2 regions of the Eisenbergiella sp. OF01-20 genome follow, and region 2 is predicted to be linked to the other one. Evidence: riboswitches for the same ligand, from Rfam matches in the RefSeq annotation. Region 2 holds a riboswitch; the other holds the start of a gene.
What was found. Region 2 has a riboswitch for cobalamin ahead of cbiQ (cobalt ECF transporter T component CbiQ). Riboswitches for the same ligand answer to the same signal wherever they lie in the genome.
Positions count from the first base shown of each region.

Region 1 (3,415 bases), 120 kb from region 2:
TGGCTCGTTGCCCGCGGGAATAACCGGCACACTTTGCAGGCTATCTTATCACCACTGTGGTAAAATAACTGCTGCCCTCCGGTATTTCCTGCGTCGCAGGCAGAAAATGTTCTCCCGGAAGCCCGCAGTTTTCCGCGATGAGCGCCCTGTCCTCCAGTCCTTTTTCGGCAAGGTACTGCCGCAGCTTCCCCAGCTTTCCTCCGCTTTTCATCAATACCTTGGTACCCTCCAGGGCCATATACGGCTCCAGTTCTTCTTTTCCTGCGGGTATCACCATCAGGACCTGGGAACCGGAAACAAGAGGTTTCCCGGTTTTGGCGGCAATATCACAAAAGCAGGGGACACCGGCGCATATCCTTACCGGGTAACCGGCCTGCGCCGCCCGTTCCCCCACATAGGAAAATGTGGAATAAATGGAAATGTCCCCAATCGTAAGCATGGCCACATTTTTCCCCTGTTCCAGATATTCCGCAAGCAGCTCTGCTATTCTCTCATAATTCTTTGCCAGGATTTCCTTATCCCTGGTCATGGGGAAATCCGTATAGACGATTTCTTTTCCCCGGATATCGGCGGTCTGCATGACAATAGAAAGAGCGAGTGTGTTTTCTCCCCGGGTACGGGGCACTGCCAGTACAGGGCACTCCTTTATCAGGCGCACCGCCTTGAGCGTAATCAGTTCCGGATCGCCCGGGCCAACACTGACACCATAAAGCACACCCGTATTTTTTTCCTCCAGCTTTTGTAAATGGCGGATGTACAAACTGCGTATTTCCGGGTATTCCCCCATTCCCTTCACCACACACCGCACCCGAATCCCCTGGGACTCCAGCAGGCGTTTCCAGCTGCCCGGCCCGTTCCCCGCCATGTCCGTATGGGCATGATCCCCTGCGACCAGCATGAGCGGAGTCATTACCGCCTTCCGGTATCCGTTCTTTTGAAGGAGCGCCGTTACCTCTTCCAGATCCGGGCTGGCCTCCACAGTCCCCAGGAATACATCGGTACAGCCCATCCGGTTCCAGATATCCTGGAGCCGGGCATAAACGGCATTGTTTTCATGACGGGATCCATGCCCCATCAGCACCAGGGCTTCTCCCTCTTCCCTTGGAAAATGTTCGGCATAAAAAGCGGCAACACTTTTCAGATCCTCCTCATCGTTAAGCAGAGGCACACCGATTTCCATCCGTCTGAAACGCCCCCGGAACCCTTCCGCCTGGGCACAGAGCTTTTCGTATTCCTCCCCGGCCAGAAGATGGGTGGGCTGGATAAGAACCTCCTCGATCCCTTCCTCCGCCATTTGGGCGAGCGCCTGCATGGTATCGGGGATTTCCACCCCTCTTTCCTTCCATATGCGCATGATAATTGTACTGGTAAACGCCCTTTTTACAGGCATATGTGAAAATACCCTTTTAAAATCCGCCTCCAGCGCCCCAATGGTACACCGGCAGGAATCCTCATAGCTTGTTCCGAAGCTGACTGCCAATATGCCTGTTTTTTTCTTCTGTTTCATGCTTTCTCCTTTTCATGGCCCGGCACCGTTGCTGTTCACGGCCTTTTGTGCCTGCATAAAAAAATACCGCCTCCCGCAGCATAACGCATACGAAAGCCGGTTTAAAAAACAGATCTGTCATCTTCCCCTGGAAAAGGACCGCTTTTCGCACCCGGCCATCGCTCGTAACCGATGCGGGGAGCACTCTTCCCATGTTCCCCATCATGAAAGGCAGGTCTTCTGGCTCCGGTATCCTCATCGTATCCGTCCTTCCCGGTTTCCCAGTGGCATTCTCTGATACGACTCCTCCGTTACAGCGGCGGGACCGCAAGGGCTTTGCACCCTTTTCCCTATTATCCTGCGCGGTCTGGCCGGCAGGCACCTCTTCATTTTTTATAAAATTTTCTTTCTCGATTATATTACGGAAACAGGCCAGAGGCAATCGTTTATTTTACCTTTTGAAAGAAAACATACGTAACAGTTCGATCTTGCCTGAAGTGTTATCTTTATGCTCCCCCGTTCGCTGCACTTCTGTCCGCTCCGTCTTCCTCATAGTACCTGGCCTGTGCCTGCCACATGACAGCATATTTACCCTTATCCTCTTTCAGTAGTTCCTCATGATTTCCACGCTGCACAAGTTCTCCTTCATGAAAAACCAGTATGTAGTCGCAAAAACGGCAGGAAGAAAGGCGATGGGATATAAAAACCGCGGTTTTATCACCAATCAGCCTATGGAAACCGCTGTATATTTCATGCTCTGATATGGGATCCAGAGCGGCGGTAGGTTCATCCAGAACCACTATCGGCGCATCTTTATACAATGCTCTGGCTAATGCAATCTTCTGTGCTTCACCACCAGACACCTCCACACCCTCTTCATCCAAATCCCGGTACAGACTGGTGGCAAGTCCCTTCTTCATCCGCTCCAGGCGGGCAGCAAATCCTGCTTTCTTAAGGCATTCCCATACCCTCTCCTGCTGATATTCCTGTGCCGCAGCTACATTTTCTCCCAAAGGCTGAGCCAGAAGTTTGAAATCCTGAAACACTACCGAAAACAGCCGCATATATTCCTCATATTCATATTCCCTGATGTCCGTCCCATTCAGCAGGATGCTTCCTTCGGATGGATCGTACAAGCGGCAGAGCAGCTTTACCAGTGTGGTCTTTCCGCTGCCGTTCATTCCTACCACTGCCGTTTTTTCGCCAGGATGCAGGCGGAAGGACACATGGGACAATGCGGGTTTTCCTGCTCCGGGATAGGTAAAGGATACATCCCGGAACTCAATCTCACCTTTTCCCGCTTCCATACCTGCGGGAAGGCATCCGCCCTCCAGCAGACCGGGAAGATCAAGATAAGCAAAGGTACTCTCCATGCGTCTTGCATTCATCAGGATTTCACTACGGCTTTTAGCGAGTATTTTCAGACTTTCGGAGAAACGGTATATACTGGAAGCAAAAAGAACCACTGCCCCTGCTGAAAGAGCACCCTGCAGTGAACGCAGAACCACAAACACATAAGCCCCTCCCATAAGGATGCCAGATGCCGCACCGTCCAGCGCGCCTGCCCGCTGCTCCAGCCTGCTCTCTCCTTCCACCATCCTGTCCCGTTCTTCTTCACGCAGAGCGCTTTTAATCAACGGCTGGGCATTGTATATACGAATATCCTTACCTTCCCTGTAGGTAATTCCTCCGCGCATCAGATAGTTCGCCCTGCTGCTGGTTTTATCAAACTGTCTTTTCAGCGTTTCTTCTTCCTGAAAGGTTCTTTTTTCGACAGAAGCAGAAAAGAAGGTAACTGCAAATACATAGCCGAAAAACAGAAGCGTTGACCAATCTAACCAAAAACTGCCCTGAAAGAGAACCAAAATCAGAAATGCGGCCGAGGCCATGATCCCGATAACACCGGCACAGCAGCGTTGGAACTGCGGA
Region 1 is NZ_QUES01000006.1:224,691-228,105, reverse strand. It holds gene cobI (precorrin-2 C(20)-methyltransferase) at 41-1,507, opposite strand; cobalamin riboswitch at 1,700-1,887, opposite strand; gene DXA36_RS10645 (ABC transporter ATP-binding protein) at 1,993-3,415, opposite strand, start outside.
Region 1: it holds a riboswitch for cobalamin, as region 2 does, so the genes downstream of both, cobI (precorrin-2 C(20)-methyltransferase) here and cbiQ (cobalt ECF transporter T component CbiQ) in region 2, are expected to answer to the same signal.

Region 2 (3,415 bases):
CCCGTATGCCGCAAAAGGGCCTGCAATCGCCATGGAAAAGGTATTCGCCCCCAGGGTGGTCAGGCCTCCATGGGCCAGAAGGATCGCCTGGAATAAAAGGACAATGATACCCAGGATGCTCACCGTGCTGGGCCCGAATAATATCGCTCCCAGCCCGGTTCCGGTCATGTGGGAGCAGCTTCCCGTTACCGATGGGATTTTCAGTGCGGACAGGACGAAAATGTAAGCGCCGGCCATAGCCAGCATGGTAATGGCCTTTTTGTTTTCCCGGAACTGTTTCCGGATGTTGAAAAAGCCCTTTACCAGAAAGGGCAGGCAAATCACGCCCCATGCAATACAATAGCCCGCAGGGAGGTACCCCTCCATGATGTGCATGGCGTTTGCCGCAGGATATACGGCAAAGGATACCGCAAATGCAATGCTCAGTTTTAATACCTTCTTCTGTTTCTCTGTCATTCCTTCTCTCCTCTCTCATTTGTGCAGGCTGCAATTCTCTGCGCTGCCTGCTGTGGGGTTACGGGATAATTACTATCCTCCGCTGCCAGCCCTTTTTGTATCAGGGCATCCCAGATCACCATGATAGATGGCTTCGTCAAATGCGCCTGTTCCATCACTGCAGTCTGTCTGAATATTTCAGCCGGTGTCCCGTCCGCAAGCAGTCTCCCGTCACATAATACCAGGATCCTGTCCGCGAACCGCCAGGCGAAATCCACATCATGGGTCGCTATCAGCAGCGTCTTTCCATCCCGATGAAGCTTTCCCAGAATGGCTTCCACCTTCTGTGCATTCACCGGGTCCAGCGCTGCCATAGGTTCATCGAAGATGAGCAGTTCCGGCTCCATCGCCAGGATATCCGCGATACTCACCCGTTTCTTTTCCCCGCCGCTGAGATAGTGAGGCGCCCGCTGCTGCAGGGCTTCCAGCTCCAGATAGGAAACGGCGCTGTCCACCCGGCGGATTACCTCTTTTCTGTCCAGCCCCAGGTTCATGGGACCGAAGGATATTTCCGCCCGCACATTGGAGGCGATGATCTGGCTGTCCGCATCCTGGAAAACAAACCCCACCTGTCTGCGGAGCAGCCCCACCTCCTTTTTCCCGATTTTACGCCCGTTCAGATAGATCTCTCCGGTATCCGGCTGTAAAACGCCGTTAAGATTCAGGAAAAAAGTGGATTTCCCCGCTCCGTTTGAACCCATCACCGCGATTTTTTCGCCCCGGCGGACCATGAGGCTGATATCCTTTAACACAGGCTCTTCCTCATAGGAAAAAGATAAAGCCTTTACTTCCAGCAATTGTTCGTCGCTCATCCTGTCATCCTCCTGCCAGGTGTTTTATCTGGTCATACCGCAAGCCCCAGCAGCAGCACTGCCAGAAGATAGGCTCCCGTAAATACCATCTGTCCTGCGGTCGGCGCCGTTTCTTCCGTCAAAAATTCCAGCCGGCCTTCGTAGCCCCTGGAAAGGAGGGCGTCGTAATAGGTTCCCGCTTTTTTCAGGGATACCAGGAATAAATTACCCGCGACCAGCGCAAAGCTCCTGACAGACTGCCGGAAGCTGCCGTAACCGAAACGGGCTTTTGCCGCCGTCTGCATCTGATCCGCGGCGTCGATTAAAATAAAGATATACCGGTATATCAGATTCATCAGCTCCACAAGCAGGGAAGGCAGATGAAGCCTTTGCAGGACGAGCACAAGCTGATTCACCGGTGTGGAAAGGGACAGCATATACAGCGCGCTGATTCCCGCCATAGCCTTCAGGAACACGGCTCCCGCCAGCAGGATGTTGCTCCTGTATAAGCAAAGGTAGAAAAAGAATACCCGCAGGTTCCAATCCCCCAGCGGACTTTTTCCGAATTCCACCGCAATAGCCGTCCCGCTGACGATCACAAAGGCCAGGGGAACGGACAGGAAATGCAGGTAAGCTTTCCCGGGGATCCTCCCCTTAACCAGCGTCAGCAGGCTCATGGTCAGCAGGACAAACAGAGAGACTGCCGGCTTATCAAGAGCTATGGTCAGACACAGCGTCCCCACGGCCAGCAGCAGCTTCCCTCCTGCGTTCCAGCCGCTCATGCCTGAGTGATATGCATAATAGTCAATTTTCATTTCTTCCCATTCCTGTCGTACAGGTTCCTTCCCGGATTTGGATGCGCCGCCGTTTCTCCCGGCAGGTTTCCCGCGGAAATAAAAAAACTGCCTGTACCACAGATATTCCTCTCTGCGTGTACAAACAGCTGACACAAATAAGCCCCCAAAGGAGCTGATTCATAAGTACCTGTCCATCGCAGTTCTTATAAAGCCTGATAAAAAGGCAGGTCTTCTGACTTAAGCACTTCCGTATTTTCCGTCTTCCCATTTCCACAGTGACTGCCTGGCGGCTGGAAAATACTACACTCTTACAGCGACGGGATCGTCCGGGATTCCCACCCGGTTCCCTATTATCCCGATGCGCCATATGGCAGCACCGGGCACCTTTTTATCCTATGTTATAACAATACAGTACCTTCTTGGTAACTGCAAATTTCATTTCCCAAAGTATACCATTAAGAAGAGAAATGTTCAATGCTAATTTGCAAAAGTTTATTGCATCAATAATACGGCAAATCCATTTTTTTCCAGCATCTGGGAAACCGCCCCTTTCAGGAGGAGAATCTGCCCGCCGTGCAGGAAGCGCTCCGCGTCGGCAGGGGTTTCGCCCAAATGGATTATCACACGCACCGTATGTGCGCCGTACCTTTCAAACACCAGCAGCCTGTCTTTGTGTCCCCCATAGACAGCCCGCCATTCATCCTCCGGTGCTATCCAGTCCCTGCGGATGCGCAGGACTTCTTTCACAAAACGTTCCGAATCGGTATGATCCGCTTCCCAGGGCATTCCCTGTCTGTATTCCATTTCCCGGATCCCTGTAATTTTCTTTTCATCCCCGTAAAAAACGCCAGGCACGCCGGGAGCCATGCAAAGATACAGAAAAGCCGCCTGCCACCGGCCATAGTCTCCCCCGCACAATCCCAGGAAACGCGCGACGTCATGGCTGTCCAGCAGATTCAGCTGTCCGGCAGTCACCTGGAACGGATACCGCAGCTGCATATCGGTCATTCCCCACAAAAATTCATCCGCCCCTGTTTTTTCCAGTGCGAAAAAATCCCTGCAGTGTTTTCGGAAATCATAGTTCATAACGGAATCAAACAGGTCACCCTTCAGCCAGTCCCGGGCATTTTCCCAGACCTCCCCAATCAAAACGGCATCCGGATCCGCTTCGCGCACCGCCGCACGGAAGCGGCGCCAGAAATTCTTATCCACCTCGTTTGCCACGTCCAGCCGCCAGCCGTCCACATGGAACCGTTCGATCCAATAGCGGCCCACCCGGGCAAAATATTCCTGTACTTCGGGATTTGCCGTATTCAGCTTCGGCATTTTAGG
Region 2 is NZ_QUES01000006.1:104,224-107,638, reverse strand. It holds gene DXA36_RS10125 (energy-coupling factor ABC transporter permease) at 1-456, opposite strand, end outside; gene DXA36_RS10120 (energy-coupling factor ABC transporter ATP-binding protein) at 453-1,307, opposite strand; gene cbiQ (cobalt ECF transporter T component CbiQ) at 1,340-2,236, opposite strand; cobalamin riboswitch at 2,289-2,486, opposite strand; gene DXA36_RS10110 (glycoside hydrolase family 13 protein) at 2,576-3,415, opposite strand, start outside.